DNA from 3 places in the Mesorhizobium sp. P2_C7 genome. Region 3 is predicted to be linked to each of the others. Evidence: predicted binding sites of a transcription regulator. Region 3 holds the regulator's gene; each other region holds the start of a gene.
What was found. The regulator PhoB, encoded in region 3, activates phosphate uptake and scavenging genes when phosphate is short. The targets are predictions, from matches to a motif close to TGTCATNNANCTGTCAT.
Positions count from the first base shown of each region.

Region 1: the regulator PhoB is predicted to act here: its motif matches at 3,858-3,874, upstream of olsB (l-ornithine N(alpha)-acyltransferase).
Region 2: the regulator PhoB is predicted to act here: its motif matches at 4,798-4,814, upstream of AC1D2G_RS04230 (DUF1045 domain-containing protein).

Region 1 covers NZ_JBFUDW010000005.1:304,486-310,729, forward strand. Annotated here, with positions in the region: gene lspA (signal peptidase II) at 1-259, shown strand, start outside; gene acuI (acrylyl-CoA reductase (NADPH)) at 317-1,306, shown strand; gene AC1D2G_RS13395 (ATP-binding protein) at 1,449-3,731, shown strand; gene olsB (l-ornithine N(alpha)-acyltransferase) at 3,937-4,812, shown strand; gene AC1D2G_RS13405 (trimeric intracellular cation channel family protein) at 4,913-5,545, opposite strand; gene grpE (nucleotide exchange factor GrpE) at 5,653-6,244, opposite strand, start outside.
Region 2 covers NZ_JBFUDW010000001.1:878,503-884,746, forward strand. Annotated here, with positions in the region: gene AC1D2G_RS04205 (aldose 1-epimerase) at 113-1,012, shown strand; gene AC1D2G_RS04210 (hypothetical protein) at 1,029-1,244, opposite strand; gene AC1D2G_RS04215 (COG4280 domain-containing protein) at 1,241-1,996, opposite strand; gene phnN (phosphonate metabolism protein/1,5-bisphosphokinase (PRPP-forming) PhnN) at 2,132-2,761, opposite strand; gene AC1D2G_RS04225 (alpha-D-ribose 1-methylphosphonate 5-triphosphate diphosphatase) at 2,758-3,912, opposite strand; gene AC1D2G_RS04230 (DUF1045 domain-containing protein) at 3,946-4,653, opposite strand; gene iolB (5-deoxy-glucuronate isomerase) at 4,911-5,723, opposite strand; gene AC1D2G_RS04240 (DUF3329 domain-containing protein) at 5,728-5,961, opposite strand; gene iolE (myo-inosose-2 dehydratase) at 6,023-6,244, opposite strand, start outside.
Region 3 covers NZ_JBFUDW010000013.1:113,558-119,801, forward strand. Annotated here, with positions in the region: gene pstA (phosphate ABC transporter permease PstA) at 1-671, shown strand, start outside; gene pstB (phosphate ABC transporter ATP-binding protein PstB) at 668-1,474, shown strand; gene phoU (phosphate signaling complex protein PhoU) at 1,500-2,207, shown strand; gene phoB (phosphate regulon transcriptional regulator PhoB) at 2,227-2,916, shown strand; gene AC1D2G_RS24915 (ROK family protein) at 3,071-4,318, opposite strand; gene xylF (D-xylose ABC transporter substrate-binding protein) at 4,673-5,713, shown strand; gene AC1D2G_RS24925 (sugar ABC transporter permease) at 5,863-6,244, shown strand, end outside.

The DNA.
Region 1 (6,244 bases), on a different contig from region 3:
GCGGATCGCGCCGTCCCAGATCCTTGCCCGCACCGGCTTTGCTCTGATCGTCGGCGGCGCCCTCGGCAATCTGATCGACCGCGCCATATACGGCCATGTCATCGATTATATCCTGTTCCATACGCCGGTCTGGTCCTTCGCCGTCTTCAACCTGGCCGATGCCTTCATCTCAGTGGGCGCGGCCCTGGTCGTCTTCGACGAACTGTTCGGCTGGCGGCGCGAGCCCAGACCTTCGAATGCCAAGTCTTCCAAAGATTGACCCCGTGCGGCCATCGCCGCACAGTCCATGTCGCCAAACAAGATCGCGGAGAAAGAGATGCCCGAAACCTTCAAAGCCATCCTCGTTTCGCGTGACGCCGAGAAAAAGCAGTCGGTAGCCGTGACCGATCTCACCGAGGCCGACCTAATGGAAGGCGATGTCACCATCGCGGTCGAGGCGACGACGGTGAACTACAAGGACGGCCTTGCAATCACCGGCAGGGCGCCGGTGATCCGCCGCTGGCCGCTGGTGCCGGGCATCGATTTCGCCGGCACCGTCATCTCGTCTTCCCATCCTGACTGGCGCACCGGCGACAAGGTCATCCTGAACGGCTGGGGCGTCGGCGAAACCCACTTCGGCGCCTACGCTGGCCGCGCCCGCGTCAAGGGCGACTGGCTGGTGCCGCTGCCGCAAGGGATGAGCCCGCATGACGCAATGGCAGTCGGCACCGCCGGCTATACCGCCATGCTCTGCGTCATGGCGCTGGAACGACACGGCATCCTGCCCGATCGCGGCCCGGTGGTGGTGACGGGGGCGGCAGGCGGCGTCGGCTCGGTCGCGGTCTCGATCCTGTCCAGCCTCGGCTACCATGTCGTTGCTTCCACCGGCCGCAACGCCGAAAGCCCCTATCTGATCAACCTTGGCGCCGCCGAAGTGATATCGCGCGACGAGCTTGCCCAGCCGGCCAAGCCGCTGGCCAAGGAGCGTTGGGCCGGCGGCGTCGACGCGGTCGGCAGCCACACGCTGGCCAACGTCCTGTCGATGACCTCCTATGGCGGCGCGGTCGCCGCCTGCGGCCTGGCCGGAGGCATGGACCTGCCTGCGAGCGTCGCCCCCTTCATCCTGCGCGGCGTCTCGCTGCTGGGCATCGATTCGGTGATGGCGCCTAAGGCAGTCCGCCTCGAAGCATGGCGGCGCATCGGCACCGATCTCGATCTGCAGAAGCTTGCCAGCCTGGCGACGACCATCGGCTTCGACGGCATCATCGATGCCGCCCATGACATCGTCGACGGCAAGATCCGCGGGCGCGTCGTCGTGGATATGTGAGCCGCTCGACTGCCCTGAGAGGGCGGACGGATTGCCACGTGTGCCGGCAAATCCACCACCGCCGGGGCGAAAAGCACTCATCCGCTAAAATTCGAACGATCCGCCGCAATTTTCCATAATCTCTATCTGGCAAGGGTTTCGCATGATCGCGGAATCCGGCAGCCAACAGGTGGACACGGGCGAAGACGTCGATGCGGCGCCGACGCCAACGCGGCGCTTTGTCGCCGCGCCGCCGCTGGTGCCCGAGCCCGAACCCGCCGGGCGCGAAGGCCTTCCGTTGCTGGCCTTCGCCGCCATCGTCGTGCTGGCAGGCCTTGCGCATCTGACCGGAGCACCGATCTTTATCAGCGTCGCATTGCTGGCAGTCGGCCTAGCCGGCGTTGCCCTGCATCTGCGCGTCAGGCGGAGCGAACACCGCACGGCGGTCCTGCTCGACGAGACCACTGCCCGCAGCCGCGCCGAGATCGAGACGCTGGCCGACCGCATGTGGGAAATGCAGGAGAGCGAGGAGCGCTTTCGCGGCCTGATCGACGCACTTGGCGACCTCGTCATTCATCGCGACCGCGATGGCTACATCGTTTATGCCAACAAGATCTTTGCGGACCTCGTCGAAAGCGATCAACGCGACCTCGCCGGCAAGACCCTGGCGGAACTCGGCATCGATGTCGGCATCGTTCCCGATGCCGCCTTTTCCGATCATGAATGCCTGAGTTCCACCGATGTCTCCATCCGCACGCCGAGCGGTCCGCGCTGGTTTTCGTGGATCGAACTGTCGGTGCGCGACAAGGACAGCGGCGCCGTTTCGCATCGCGCCATCGCGCGCGACATCACCGCCCGCAAACGCGCCGAATCCTCGCTGATCACCGCTCGCGAGCGGGCCGAATACGCCAGCCAGGCCAAGTCGCGCTTCCTCGCCACGGTCAGCCATGAAATTCGCACGCCGATGAACGGCATCATGGGAATGGCCAGGTTGCTGGCCGACACCAGGCTGTCGCCGGAACAGCAGACCTATGTCGGCGCCGTCTCGACCTCGGCCAGCGCATTGCTCGCCCTGATCGAGGATCTGCTCGACTACTCCAAGATCGAGGCGGGGCGCTTCGACCCGGAGCCGCAGCCGATGTCGGTGCGCGAGATCGCCGACAACATCGTCGAATTGCTGGCTGCCCGCGCCTTCACCAAGGATATCGGGCTGGGCTGCCATGTCGAACCCGACGTGCCGCAATTGATCACCGCCGATCCGGGCAAGGTCAGGCAGGTGCTGCTCAACCTCATCGGCAATGCCATCAAGTTCACCGACAGCGGTGGTGTATTGGTGAGCATCGCACGCGCGCGCACCGAAACCACCGACCGCATCTGCTTCACGATCGCCGACACCGGTCCAGGTCTGCACGAAGACGACCTGGAGCGCATTTTCGAGGAGTTCGAGCAGGCCGACGGCACGTCGACGCGCACGCATGGCGGGGCCGGCCTCGGCCTCGCCATATCCAAACGCCTGGTCGCCGCCATGGGCGGCACGATTTCAGTATCGAGCCGGCTCGGTCAGGGATCCGAGTTCGTCTTTGAAATCCCGGCAATATCGGCCACCGAAGCGCCGCAGGGCCGGCAGAACGCGCTCTCGGGCAAGCGCGCGGTGATCCTGTCGAAAAATGCCGTCGAGGCCGATGCCATCGCCCGCACCATCCGCGCCAATGGCGGCGCGGTCGATGTCGCCATCACCGTCGCGCAGGCCGCGCCCTTCGCCGACGGCTGCGATGTGCTCCTGGTCGACGCGGCGATGGAAGCGAGCGATGGAAGGCTGCTCAAGCGCCTGCGCCAGAGCGGTTTCGCCGACAGCGAGGCCATTACGCTGATCGCACCGACCGACCGCGGCATGCTTGGCGAATTTCGCGCCAGCGGCTACGCGACCTTCCTTGCCAGGCCGGTGCGTGGCGGAACGCTTCTGCGTGTGCTGTTGAGCAGCAATGCTCCCGCCCTCGCCCCGCCGCAGCCGGAAAACCGTCACGCGCCCGCGCTGCGTGCCGCAGGCAATCGCCAACGGGGCCTGTCGGTGCTGATCGCCGAGGACAATGACATCAACGCCATGCTTGCCCGCGCCACGCTGCTGAAGGCCGGGCATCGCGTCAAGGTGGTTGGCAACGGCAAGGCGGCCGTCGAGGCTGTCACCGGCGCCGGGCACAACCATCGCTTCGACGTGGTTCTGATGGACCTTCACATGCCGGTCATGGACGGGCTGGACGCGATTGCCGCCATCCGCCGCTACGAGGAGGAAACCGCCGTGCCGCCGGTGCCGATCATGGTGCTGTCGGCTGATAGCCAGGAAAAGACCCGCCATGCGGTGCTTGCCCATGGCGCCAGCGGCTTCGTTACCAAGCCACTCGACCCTGACGCGCTGGTCAATGCCGTCGAGGGACAGGTCGCGGCCTAGGGCATGATCGCGAGCCGAAGGTCAGGAACTTCGACAGCCCATCCACCCCGCCCGCAGGCGTAACGTAGCCGGTTGACCGTATTCGCCAGCCGACGAAGTATTGCCCACGACGTCGTATCACGGTACTGTCACAATCCTGTTGCACCTACACCGTATCCCCGTGCCAAGAGGGATGGCTCGAAGGAGAATCCTCGTGCATACAGTTATGCCGGAATGTGACACTCGGCCGAACGCCAGCAGCGCCTTGCTTGCCGGACGTAACGTCGATTCCGTCATAAAGGGCGCAGCACTCGGCCGTATCGGTAATCTCGAAGTGCGGCTCGCCCGCAACGAGGCCGAGATCGCGGCCGCGCAGGAAGTCCGCTACCGGGTGTTCTACGATGAACTCGGCGCCAGGAAGGATTTGTTCCAGGCGCCGGATCGCCGTGACGCCGACCGGTTCGATCCGCTCTGCGACCATCTGCTCGTCTTCGATACTTCGCTTTCCGGCCCCGAACATCGACGTATCGTCGGCACCTATCGCCTGCTGCGGCAAGAAATCGCGGCCGCCGCTGGAGGCTTTTATTCCGAAGGTGAATTCGAGCTGACCAAGCTTATCGCCCGTCACCCCGGTCAGCGTTTTCTCGAGCTCGGCCGCTCCTGCGTTTTGCCTGAATATCGTTCGAAGCGCACCATCGAGGCGCTGTGGCAAGGTATCTGGGCCTATATCAACCACTACGAAATCGGTGTGATGACCGGTTGCGCGTCCTTCCACGGCACTGTGCCGGCGGCGCATGCCGAGGCGCTTACCTATCTCGCCCACCACTGCCGGACGAATTCGGCCTGGGACGTGTGCGCGGTGTCCGGGCGCTACTGTTCGATGGATCTGATGCCGATCGAGGCGGTCAATGCCAAGGCGGCGATCGCGGCGATGCCGCCGCTGGTCAAGGGCTATCTGCGCGTCGGCGCCCGCATCGGCGATGGCTGCGTCATCGACCGCGAATTCTCGACGGTCGACGTGTTCGTCGTGATGCCGGTCAAGGAAATCGGCGCCCGCTACGTCAACTACTACGGCGGGGAAGCGCAGCGCTTCGCAGCGTGAACAGCCGAATAGCGAATAGCGAATAGCGAATAGGACGTCGTAGCCGGAGTTGCGCGGCAACAACCGCTATTCGCTACTTCCTATTCGCTATTCCCTCTTTTCACGGAATATCTTCCGGTCGCCGGCCGGGCCGGCTCTTGTAGGGCGGAAACGCCCAGCCGAAGCGAAGCGCGCCGCCGCGCACGGCGAACGCCGCGGCGAAGCCGGCCCATCCTGAGACAATCTGCGGTAAGCAAGCCACATCGCCTGCTGTAAAGATGGCAGCGCCGACGAGCGCGGCCGTGACATAGATTTCGGGCTTCAGCAGCACCGAAGGCTCCCCGGCCAGAAGATCACGCAGGATACCGCCGAATGTAGCGGTCAGCATGCCGGTGATCACCGACACCGCTGGCGAGCCGGTGATGGCGAGCCCCTTGGCCGCGCCCATCACGGAAAACGCGGCAAGGCCGATTGCGTCGAGCCAGAGCAGCAGCTTGTAACGGGATTCGACACGGTGCGCGGTGAAGAACACCACCACCGCCACCACCGCGCAGATCAGCAGGTAGTCCCGGTTTCCCACCCAGAACACCGGCACGTTGAGGATCAGGTCGCGAAACGTGCCGCCGCCGATGCCGGTGACGCTGGCCAGGAACAGGAAGCCGATAATGTCGAGCTGCTTGCGTGAAGCAGCAAGCGCCCCGGTCGCGGCAAAGACGGCGACGCCGGCATAGTCGAGAAGCGCGATGGGGTTCATGAGTGAGCGAATAGCAAGAAGGGAGTAGCGAATAGGGAATAGCACGAAGCCACTTGGCCGCTATCAACTATTTCCGATTCGCTACCCCTATTCGCTACTCACTCTCGTCAGGCATCCTTCTCAGCCTGCTCATTGACAGGCCCAGGCTCGACTGGGGCTTCGGCGGCAAACTTCGGGCCGCCCTTGGCGACGCCGACCATGGCCGGGCGCAGCACCCGCTCACCGATCGAATAGCCCGGCTGGACGACCTGGACCACGGTGTTGGCCGGGACATCAGGATTGGGCACTTCAAACATCGCCTGGTGGAAATTGGGATCGAACTTCTCGCCTTCAGGCGCGAGTTTCTTGACCCCATGCCGTTCCAGCGCCGACAGCATGGCGCGCTCGGTGAGGTCGACGCCTTCGATCAGCGCTTTGAAGCCGGCGTCCCCGGATGCCTTTGCTTCAGCCGGGATGGCGTCGAGCGCGCGGCGCAGATTGTCCGACACCGACAGCATGTCGCGCGCGAAATTCGCCACCGCGTAAGTGCGCGCGTCGTGCACGTCGCGCGCGGTGCGGCGGCGCAGGTTTTCCATCTCGGCCGCGACGCGCAGCGCGCGGTCCTTCAGATCCTCATTTTCCTTCAGCAGCCGCACAAGGGCTTCATAGTCACCATCGATGCTGCCTTCCGCGCGCTCGGCATTGGCCTCGGTCGCCTCG
Region 2 (6,244 bases), on a different contig from region 3:
CCGGCACACCTCGTGTCGATGAAATGATTGCAGCCGTGGTGTTGTTCTGCGATCCACTGAACATGCACATCGGGCCAAATGCCTGATATCGATGGCGGATGGATGGCAGGCGATGGATGCAGTTCCTGAACCGTTGACGCTCAGGGCCGGGGCGCTCGAGGTCGATCTCGTGCCGCGCATTGGCGGCAGCGTGGGCGCGCTGCGCTGGCGCGGCATCGACCTCATGCGCCGGCTTTCCGATGACGATCGGCAAGCGGGCAACGTGCTTGGCGTCGCCATGTTCCCGATGATGCCCTACGCCAACCGCATCGCTGGAAATGCCTTCGACTTCGCAGCCAGGCGCTGGCAGGTCCAGCCGAACAATCCCCCCGAAACAATCAACGTGCATGGCAGTGGCTGGAAACACGTCTGGACCGTCGCTGAGGCGGGCGGCGCCCAGGCAACGCTGTCGCTGGATATCGCAGCCGGCGTCGAACCCTACTCCTACCGCGCGACGCAGGCTTTCGTGGTGTCCGAGGTAGGGCTCAGCGTGACCATGACGCTGAGCAACACGGGGCCGGTTTCCATGCCGTTCGGCTTTGGCCTGCATCCCTGGTTCGATCGCGACCCGGACGTCACATTGCAGTTCGAGGCGACCCGGTTCTATCTCGAAGAACCGCAAGGCATCGCGGGCGATCCAATCACGCTTGCACCCGAACTCGACTTCGCCGCCGGCCGGCCTTTGCCCGCCGGCTGGCGCAACAATGACTATGGTGGCTGGACGGGCGAGGCGACGCTTCGCTTTCCCCTGCGCGGCGCCGGATTGCGCATCAAGGCCGATCCCGTCTTCGGACACTTGATGCTGTACGCCGACCCGACGAAACCGTATTTCTGCGTCGAACCGCAGACCAACGCCTCCGGCGCTTTCAACCGGGGCGGATGGAGCGATCCGGACGAAGGCGTCATCGTGCTCGCCCCAGGCGAAAGTGCGGCTGGCACCGTGTCGCTGATGCCCTTTGCCCTTGGGGCTTAGAGCAACAGCGCCAGCCCTATCGATTGATCCCGCGTGCGGTGCGGCGAACGCTGTGCAACAGGATGGCGAGGCAGCCTATCAACAGCAGGGCGCCGCCGAGCAGCGGCGGCAGCGCCAGCAGCTTCACCGCCGCCGTGATGATGGCCACCAGGACCAGCGCCAGCAGCGCCAGACTGCCGTCATCGACGAACATGCCGAAGAATTCCTTGGCCGCAAGACGAATGACGTTCATCGGGCGAGCCCTCCGGTGAGTGTGGGGTAGGCACCGCGCAGCCAGCGCACCATGGCAAACGACGCCAGCGCGACGATGGCGAAAATGGCGAGCAAGGCGAGATCGGCACCCGGCCAGTCGGCGCCGATGCCTTCGCCGGTCCAGAAGATGCCGAAGCTGGTCAGCATCAGCCCGACGACGAATTTGAGCGCATTTTCCGGCACCCGCGCCAGCGGCCGGTGAACCGCCAGGCCGATAAGCATCACCAGGACAAAAGCCGCCAGCGCGCCGAGGCTGGCGTAGAGCGTTTGCCCATGTGCAGCGCCGACCGCAATGACGATGAACACCACCTCGACGCCCTCGAGCAGCACCGCCTTGAACGACGCCAGCCCGGCGAGGTAGTCGGCGCGGCGGTCGTTGGCCTGTTGGTGCAAGGCGGCGGTTTCCTTGGAGAAGGCTGCCTCCTCGTCATGCAGGGCGATGACGCCGACGCTGCGCAGGATGGCCTTTCGCAGCCAGCGCATGCCGAACAGGATCAGCAGCACCCCGACGACGAACTGCAGCGTGGTGATGGGTACCAGCGCCAGCAGCGGGCCGAACGTCAGCACCAGGGCCGCCAGCAGCGCCAGGGCCAGTGCTGCGCCGGTCAGTGCCGGGCGCCAGCTGCGCGTCACCCCGACAGCGAGCACGATGGTGAAGGCCTCGACGACCTCCACGAAAGACGCCAGGAATGCCGCCGTGATCGTCGAAAGTATGGGTGTCAGAGTCTGCATGAAGGTTTCCTGTATCGTCTCGTTTGACCATGATCTGTTCGAAGGTCGTTGCCCAGCGGATAGCGCATCACTATGCGGTCAGCACCACACAGCGCTCCAGTGGCAGCGAAAAAGCAAGTGAAGCGCCAATTGGCTCTAGATCAAGCCCGACATGTCGGAGAAGGCCATGGCCTTGCGCAGCACCTCGGCGAAGCGTTCACCAGCCGCCTCGCGCGGGCCGCTGTTGTCGATCGAGGTTACATCAGGTCCCGACAAGGTCACACTGGCGCTTCGCGCCAACCGCGCCAGCACTTCGCCGCGCGACTCGCGCCCGCGCATCGCCAGCCGCTCGGCCAGCACCTCCGGCGAGGCGGTGATCTCGACGATTGCCAGGTTGGCGTAGCGCTCGCGCAGCACCGGGATGATCGCGCGCGACACGTTGGCGACGGCAACATGGCCATTGGCGACCGACCAGTCGACATCGGCGGGAATGCCATAACGCAGGCCATGCGCCTCCCAGGAGATGGCGAAGGCGCCATCCGCTTCGGCTTCGACGAAGGCCGCGTCGGCCAGCGTGTCGTGATCCTCGCTCGCGGCATCGCTCGGCCTGGTGATGACGCGGCGAACGAACTCCAGCCGGGTCTCGTCGGCAAAGCGGGCGCGGGCGTAGCCGATCACCGTGTCCTTGCCGGCGCCGCTCGGTCCGACGACGGCGACGAAGACGCCGTCGCGGATCGGAAACCTCTCGGCGGACAATTCGCGCTCGATCAAGGCCGAGACCATCATGCGACCCGGCGTCCCTGCCGCCAGACCGTGCGCACGACCGGGACATGGTCGTCGACACGCACGCGCACCAGATCCGCGCGACGGCCCTGCTCGATGACGCCGCGGTCGGTCAGGCCGACCGCTTCGGCAGGGTTCTTCGAGACCATAGCGACCGCCTGCGGCAGCGAAATGCCTTCGACAACGTCGCCGAGGAAGAATGCCGACTGGATCAGGCTGAAAGGAATATAGTCGGACGACAAGATGTCGAGCAGCCCGTCGCCGGCCAGCGTGCGGGCCGAGACATTGCCCGAATGCGAAGCACCGCGCATGACGTTGGGCGCACCCATCAAGACGCCAAGCCCGGCCTGTTTCGAGGCCCTGGCGGCTTCCTCCGTGGTCGGGAACTCGGCGACGCGCACGCCCTGTTCGATCGCCTCGTCGACATGGCCTGTCGTGGCGTCGTCGTGGCTGGCCAGCACGATGCCGCGCTCGTGGCAGGCTGCGGCGATATGGACACGGTTCGGTCCCGAATTCCGGGCCGATTCCGCCATCCGCTTTTCGCAGAACAGCTTGAAGTCGCGGTCGGTCAATTTCAGCTTGCGCTGGTAGTAATAGGCATAGGTTTCGAGGTTGACGAACTGGCGCTGGCCGGGCGCGTGGTCCATCAGCGATGCCAGCTTGACCCGCTCATCGCCGTCGAAATTGGCGAAGGCCTTAAGGCAGTCCGGCGCCGAAACCTCACAGCGCAGATGGATGAAATGGTCGGCCCGCAGACGATCCTGCTGAACACTGTCCTCGATCGCGTCGGCCAGCTTGCGGATGTCGTCCGATGTCAGGTCGGCGTCCTCGTCCATGCCGACGCGCAAGGCATCGAGCACGGTGGTGATGCCGGCCGTCGCCACTTGCGCGTCATGGGCGAGCACGGCGGCGATCGGGTTCCAGCGCACCTTCGGCCGCGGCGCGTAGTGGCCTTCGAGATGGTCGGTGTGGAGTTCGACCAGCCCGGGAATGATGTAGTCGCCGCCCATATCCTCGCCGGCCATGGTCCCGCCGGTGTGGCCGGTGCCGGCATCGATGCCGGCGATAAAGCCGTCGCGCAGCACCAGCGAACCCTCGACGATCTCGTCGGCAAGCACGATGCGCGCGTTGGTAAGAACAGTTTCGGCGGTCATTTCAGGCAGTCCTTGTTATTCCGGCTCGGTTATTCAGGCGGTTTTTCTGGCAGGGCGGCGCCCGAGCGCGTGATGGGAGAGCACCATGAACGGTGCGCCCGGTTCGGTTTCGACAAACAGCGTCAACGCATCCACCAGCACCGGCTGTTGCAGCACCTCCGCGAACAGGCTGTCGATTGCTGCACGAAGACGAGGGCTTTCCTGTGGCCCCGCCCGGCCGGACAGCGTCATGTGGAAGCGAAAGGTCTCGAAGACATAGGGATAGCCCCACTGGCACAGATTGCGGAATTGGGCGGGCTTCAGCGAGTCCGGGCTGCGCCGTTCGATCTCGGCCTCTGTCAACGGCGCGCGAAACCGGTCGAAACCGAGCACCACGTCATCGGCAAAGCGGTTGAGCGGAGGCAGCGGTCCTTCCGGCACCAGCGCAAAGAAGCTGTCGATCTGGCTGACGACAAGGCGCGGGATCGTCACCACCGGCGTTGCCTCGGCAAAATGGTCGAGTGCCGCGCGCAGCGAGGTCTCCGTCTCGTTGGCAGCCAGCCGGAAGGGGGCTTTCAGCGTCGCATGAAAACCGTAGCGCCGCGCCGAAGCGGTGTGGAAGGCAACTTCCGCCGCCGACAGATCGGCCACCGTCTCCACCGGCCTTGTCGCGCCACCGAACGGGTCGCGGCCCAGCCAGTTGGCGGCGATCCGCGCCAGCGGCTCGTCCTGCCGGGGAGTGAAATAGATGGCGTAGCGCATGAGAAGAAGTCCTCGTTAAAGCGCGCCGCGTTTGAAGAAATGCTGCGACGCGCTTTAAGTCTTGGTTTTTCGCATGTCGTAATCCCAAAACCGCTGCTCACTTTTGGGCGACATGCACTGGCCCCGCTGCCATAGGCGATTTCCATGACGGATTGACGAAGCTTTGAAGGGTTTTCGAAGGCAAATCGACCCGGCAGGTCCTTAGCCGACGATTTTTCCAAGCTGGACCAACAGCTTCACCCAAAACGTGCGACCGGTCAGGCCTTCATCAACCATTCGTGCTCGGGCGCGTTGTGGAATTTCCACGTCCGCTTCGGCCCGGCCATCACGTTGAGATAGTAGAGGTCGTAGCCATGGCAGGCGGCGCAGGGATGATAGCCCTTGGGCACCAGCACGACATCGCCATCCTCGATCGCCATGGCTTCATCCAGCGCGCGATGACCGTTCTTGTCGGCGTCGGTGTAGACGCGCTGGAAGGCAAAGCCCTGCGGTGGGTTGAGGCGATGATAGTAGGTTTCCTCAAGATAGGATTCGGCCGGCAGATTGTCCTGGTCGTGCTTGTGCGGCGGGTAGCTCGACGTGTGGCCGCCGGGCGTGATGACCTCGACCACCAGCAATGAATCGGCCGGCTTGCCCTCCGGCAGGACGTTGGTGACGTAGCGCGTGTTGGTGCCCTTGCCGCGCACCTCCTGGCCGAGCTCGTCCGGGCCGATCACGCGCACCGGCAGGCCGCCGCCGAGGCTCGGTGCCGAGCAGACCGCGAGCTCCAGCTCCGTGTCTGCCGTAACCGACCAGTCGGAGCCCTCGGGTATATAGACCGACCACGGCTTGCCCTCGAAGGGCGACATGCGCTCGCCGAGCAGTCCGAGGTCCTTGCCGCCGGCTGTCGCTTTGCCCTTGCCGGTGACGAACACCAGGCAGACTTCGCGATCGCCCGTTTTTCCAGCAGCGCTCTCGCCGGGCTTCAGCCGATGCAGGTCGAAACCGACATAGGTCCAGCCGGCGTTTTTCGGCGTCACATGGGCGACGCGGCCATGGCCCTTGTCGGCCTTCACCAGCAGCTTCGACATCCGGTTACTCCTTCGGTTCGGCCTCGGCCGTTGTCTTGCTCTCGTCGGCCGGCCTCTCGTCGGCCGGCTTGTAGAGATAGAAGAACTGCCACACGGCGTAGCCGGCGAAGCCGATCGCGATCACGCCCCAGAACGGCGTGCCGGTGGCGAATTCGATGATCGACCAGATGACGCAGACCGCGACGACGGCGACGCGCCGCCACAAAGGCCGGAAAAACGGATGCTCGGAATCTTTCATCCGGCCAACCTACAGCAACCCGGCTTCGCCGAGAACCAGCGCGTCGGGCATTGGGGAGGCCCTAGGCATTGGGAAAGCCCTGCGTCTCGACGGTGTAGCCGGCCGCTGTCATCACCCGCATCAATTCCTTGTGGCCCACCTCAGCCATCTTGAGCGGCGGGTTCTTCTTCGGATCCTGCTCGGCCTCGACCACGAACCAGCCCTCGTAACCATGGTCGGCAAACCGCTGCACGATGGCGCCGAAATCCAGCGAGCCGTCACCCGGCACCGTGAACGCCCCGAG
Region 3 (6,244 bases):
GCGATGCCGGTGGCCTGCTCAACGCCATCTACGGCAGCATCGTGATGACCATTATCGGCGTCGTCGTCGGTACACCAATCGGCGTGCTGGCCGGCACCTACATGGCCGAGTACGGACGCTTTTCGAAGCTCACCACCGTGGTGCGCTTCATCAACGACATCCTTTTGTCGGCGCCGTCGATCATCATCGGCCTGTTCGTCTACGAACTGATGGTCCGGCCGATGGGGCATTTCTCGGCGATCGCCGGCGCCGTCGCGCTTGCCATCCTGGTCATCCCGGTCGTCGTGCGCACCACCGAGGACATGCTCAACCTGGTGCCGAACGCGTTGCGCGAAGCCGGCACTGCGATCGGCGCGCCGCGCTGGGTGGTCATCAAGTCGGTCGCTTACCGCGCCGCCCTTTCCGGCATCGTCACCGGCATATTGCTGTCGATCGCCCGTATCTCCGGCGAGACGGCGCCACTGCTCTTTACAGCGCTCAACAACCAGTTCTGGTCGAGCAATCTCAACGCGCCGATGGCCAGCCTGCCTGTGACCATCTTCCAGTTTGCTCTCAGCCCTTACGAGGAATGGCAGCAACTGGCCTGGACCGGTGCACTCATCATCACATTGACGGTTCTCGCGCTCAGCATCTTTGCTCGCAGCCTGACCGGACGCAGAGAGGACAAATGAGCCAGATGTTGTCTCCAGACATGACGATCGCCGCCGAGGCAATTGCCGGCAAGGCCAAGATCGAGGTCAAGAACCTCAACTTCTACTACGGCCAGAGCAAGGCGCTGAAGGACATCACGCTGTCGCTGCCCGAGCGCAGCGTCACCGCCTTCATCGGACCTTCGGGCTGCGGGAAGTCGACGCTGCTGCGCGTCTTCAACCGCATCTACGAGCTCTATCCCAAGCAGACCGCCGAGGGCCAGGTGCTGCTCGACGGCCAGAACGTTCTCGACCGCTCGCAGGACCTCAATCTGCTGCGGACCAAGATCGGCATGGTGTTCCAGAAGCCGACGCCGTTCCCGATGTCGATCTATGAAAACATCGCCTTCGGCGTCAGGCTCTACGAGAAGATCAGCAAGTCCGAGATGGACGGCCGTGTCGAGCAGGCGCTGAAGCGCGCCGCACTGTGGACCGAAGTGAAGGACAAGCTCAACGCCAGCGGCCTCAGCCTCTCCGGCGGCCAGCAGCAGCGTCTCTGCATCGCCCGCACCGTGGCGGTGAAGCCGGAAGTCATCCTGCTCGACGAGCCGGCCTCGGCGCTTGACCCGCTGTCGACCGCCAAGATCGAAGAGCTGATCGACGAGTTGCAAGCCGACTACACGATCGTCATCGTCACCCACAACATGCAGCAGGCGGCGCGCGTGTCGAAGCAGACCGCCTTCATGTATCTGGGCGAACTGGTCGAGTTCGACCGCACCGAGAAGATCTTCACGTCGCCCCGCGAGAAGCGCACGCAGGACTACATCACCGGCCGCTTCGGCTGAGCTCAGGCATACGAGGACTAAGATCATGGGCGAACACACAGTCGCTTCTTTCGACGAGGATCTCGGACAGATCAGCAGGCTGATCCGCGACATGGGCGACCTCGCCGGCTCGATGGTCGGCGGCGCCACCAAGGCGCTGCTGAATTCCGACAACGCCCTGGCGCAGCGAGTCGTCTCCGACGATGCGATCATGGACGCGCGCCAGCGCGAGCTCGACGACCGCGCTATCACACTGATCGCTAAGCGTCAGCCGATGGCCGACGATCTGCGCCATGTTGTCGGTTCGATCCGCATGGCCGGCGACCTCGAGCGCATTGGCGACCTTGCCAAGAACATCGCCAAGCGCGTCGGCACCGTCGGCCTCAGCGTAACCCCGCGCGACCTGTCGCACTCCATCGACGCAATGGCGCAGCTGGTGCTGATCCAGGTGCAGGGCGTCATCGAGGAATATACGGCGCGCGACGCGGCGGCGCTGGCGAAGCTGCGCGCCGACGACGAGCGCATCGACGTCAAGTACACCTCCGTGTTCCGCGAACTCCTGACCTACATGATGGAAGACCCGCGCAACATCACCGCCTGCACGCATCTTTTGTTCTGCGCCAAGAACCTCGAACGCATCGGCGATCACGTCACCAACATCGCGGAAAATGCGTACTATGTTTTGACCGGCACGCAGCTGCCCGCCAATCGTCCGAAGCAGGACGAGACGGCAATGTCCGCGCCGGCGGCATGACGGCAGGGGTGACCAGTCGATGATCGCGCCACGCATCATGGTGGTGGAGGACGAGGAGCCGCTAGGTGTGCTGCTCCGTTACAATCTGGAGTCCGAGGGTTACCAGGTCGAGGTGGTGACGCGCGGCGACGAGGCCGAGATCCGCCTGCAGGAGAACGTCCCCGACCTTCTGGTGCTGGACTGGATGGTGCCGGCGGTTTCCGGAATCGAACTCTGCCGCCGGCTAAGGATGCGTCCCGAGACCGAGCGGCTGCCGATCATCATGCTGACCGCGCGTGGCGAGGAAAGCGATCGTGTGCGGGGCCTCTCGACAGGCGCCGACGATTATCTGGTCAAGCCGTTCTCGACGCCGGAGTTCATGGCCAGGGTCAAGGCGCTGCTGCGCCGCGCCAAGCCGGAAGTGCTGTCCAGCGTGCTCAAGGTCGGCGACATCGTGCTCGATCGTGAATCGCACAGGGTCTATCGCAAGAAGAGCGAGATCCGGCTCGGACCGACCGAATTCCGCCTGCTCGAATTCATGATGCGCCATCCCGGCCGTGTGTTCTCGCGCAGCCAACTGCTCGACAATGTCTGGGGCGAGACGATCTACATCGACGAACGCACGGTCGACGTGCATGTCGGCCGGCTGCGCAAGGCGGTCAACAATGGCCGCATGCCCGATGTCATCCGCACCATTCGTGGGGCGGGCTACGCAATCCGGGAAGATTAGGGATATGCTGATATTCAGGTGATGCCGGCCTGCGAACGGCAGTTTCCTGCGCTTCCGGCACTCACGGATCCAAATGTCCGCTCCGCTCCGGTTCTTGGAACCCGCCATTCTCGACTCGGCCTAACCTGAATCTCAACACATCCAGGCGCGCCATTCACGCGACGTTCTTGCCGCCGAGGCCGGACCTCGCCTGCGTGCCGGGCGCGAAAATCTCCTGGTCGACAAAGGTCAATGCCCGCGTGGCGCAGCCTTCGCGGATCAGTGGAAGTTCGTTCGGTTCGGTGTCGAAGGAAATCGATTGCGAATGCTGGCCGCCGGCGGTCTGGGCAATCGCCTCGCGCAATGCCGGCTCGATCAGGTCGAAGGCGGCGGCGCTGACGCCGACCATGGCGACGGGCGCCGGGTCGATCAGCGCGAACAGGCTGCCGAGACCGTAGCCGAGTGCCTCGCCGGCCTTGCGATAGGCCTCGCGCTCGGGTCCATCCCTCTCGCGGGCCGCGGTCGCCAGCGCGCGCATGTCGGCATCACTGACATCGGCGACCGGTTCCGCGTCCTCACTCATCTGCCTTGCGTTGCGCCAGATGGCGTAGTTGCCGGCATAGGCCTCGACGCAGCCGCGCCGCCCGCAGCGGCACAGCGCGCCGTGCGGCCGATGGATCATATGGCCGAACTCGCCGCCCGAGGAATGAGTGCCGGTGAACAGCTCGCCCTTCAGCACCAGGCCCATGCCGATGCCGTGCGACAACAGGATGGCGATGAAGTCGTCGCGGTAGCGCTCGGGGTCGCGCCAGCGCAACGCTATCGCCATCATATTGCAGTCGTTCTCCATGGTGGCGGGGATGCCGAACTCGTCCTCGAGTATGTCGGCGAAGGCGATGTCGGTGTGCGGCGTGATCGGCGACCACAGCATGGCGCGGGCACGCGTGTCGGTGATGCCCTGGATCGCCAACGCGATGCGGGCGACACTGCGGACGTCGAGGTCGGGGTCTTCGAGACGACGCCGTACGATGGCAACGCATTCACCGACCAGCGCGTCGCGCGACATGGTCAGCGTGTCCAGCCGGCGCTGTTCCTCGGCGATCACCTGGCCGGCATAGTCGATGACGGCGACCGAGAGGAAGTTCAGTGACAACACCACGGTCATCACCGCCGCCGCTTCCGGATTGAGGCCGAGGCCGACCTGGGGCCGGCCGCGTTTGAGCGAGCCGGCCTCGCTCGGCTTGCCCTCAGTCAGGATGCCTTCGCCGATGAGGTCGGAGGAGATCGCCGATATGGTCGAATGGCTGAGGCCCGTGGTCGCGGCGATCTCGGTGCGGGACGGCTGTCCGGCGCGGCGCACGGCCGCAATCACCATCGCCCGGTTGCGGCGGCGCAGATCGTCGTGGCGGATTCCGACCGACATGCTTTTTCACATCCTCCCGGTCGCTGCAGCCTTTCGTGCCTCCCGAAGGCCATCAGCGAAGCCTGAAAGCGCGACGCGCTTCAGGCACTTGTTTCTGCGCGTGTCGTTGCCCCAAAACCGCTGCGCACTTTTGGGCGACATGCGCCACGCCAAATTCTGGCAGAACCCCACCATCCTGTCATTATTTATTACGGAGCTCGAAAAAAACTCGGAGAGACGTCAAAATCCATCAGAATCGATGTTGACAGCGTTCGGGCGTTGGATCACTATTTTTTCGAGGCTCGAAAAAATAGAGCCTCTGTGCCGGCCTACGGGTCAGTTTGGTCGCGCCATACGCGGCGCAGGGAGGATATTATGAAAAAATTCACAGCCGCCATCCTGGCGGGTGTCGCCATGTCGCTGACGCTGGTGTCGGTCGCGCAGGCGAAGGACAAGGTCATCGGCGTTTCGTGGTCCAACTTCCAGGAAGAGCGCTGGAAGACCGACGAAGCGGCGATGAAGAAGGCCATCGAGGCGGCTGGTGACAAATACATTTCCGCTGATGCACAGTCCAATCCGGGCAAGCAGCTCACCGACGTCGAGAGCCTGATTTCGCAGGGCGCCAACGCGCTGATCATCCTGGCGCAGGATGCCTCGGCCATCGGCCCGGCGGTGCAGAAGGCATTGGACGAAGGCATTCCGGTCGTCGGCTATGACCGGCTGATCGAGAACAAGAACGTGTTCTACCTAACCTTCGACAACAAGGAAGTCGGCCGCATGCAGGCCCGCGAAGTGTTCAAGGTCAAGCCGGAAGGCAACTACGTCTTCATCAAGGGCTCGGGCGCCGATCCGAATGCCGATTTCCTGTTCGCCGGCTCCATGGAAGTGCTCAAGGCAGCCATCGACAGCGGCAAGATCAAGAATGTCGGCGAAGCCTATACGGATGGCTGGCTGCCCGCCAATGCCCAGAAGAACATGGAACAGTTCCTCACCGCCAACGACAACAAGGTCGATGCCGTGGTGGCAGCCAATGACGGCACCGCCGGCGGCGTCGTCGCCGCGCTGACGGCGCAAGGGCTGGCAGGATCGGTTCCGGTGTCCGGCCAGGACGGCGACCATGCCGCACTGAACCGCGTCGCACTCGGCACACAGACCGTGTCGGTGTGGAAGGACGCACGCGAACTCGGCAAGAACGCTGCCGAAATCGCCTCGCAGCTGGCCGCTGGCACTGCCCTGGACAAGATCCCGAACGCCGTGAAGTTCACCACGCCCGGCGGCAACGAGACCAACTCGCTGTTCCTGACCCCGATCGCGATCACCAAGGACAATCTCAACGTCGTCATCGACGCCGGCTGGATCAAGAAGGACGAAGTCTGTGCAGGCGTCGCCGCCGGCACCGTCGCGGCCTGCAACTAAAACCGAACGGGATCCCGGTTCGATCTCAGCGCCGCGGCCCCTGGGCCGCGGCGTTTCTCAAGGGGCATTCCGCTTCAAATGATCGCGGAAAGCAAATAGCATCGTGTTTCCGGCATCCGCGCCAGACGGCAAACCGGTGGGAGGACTTCATGACCGACACGACCTCTAACACGCCTGCTGCGAATACGCCCGTAGACCGGGCGCGTGCGTCTGAATTGAGCGCCGTCGGACGCTTCCTCAAGGCAACCGAACTCGATACGCGCATGCTTGGCATGGTCGGTGCGTTGCTGGTCATCTGGGTCGGCATTCATATCCTGTCGGGCGGACTTTTCCTGACGCCGCGCAATCTCTGGAACCTGTCGGTGCAGACTTCCTCGGTCGCGATCATGGCGACCGGCATGGTGCTGGTCATCGTCATGCGCAACATCGACCTTTCGGTTGGTTCCGTCGAAGGCGTGATCGGTATGATCATGGGTGTGGCGCAAGCCGAATTCCTCATTCGCGTCATCGGCTTCCAGCTTGGAAATCCCT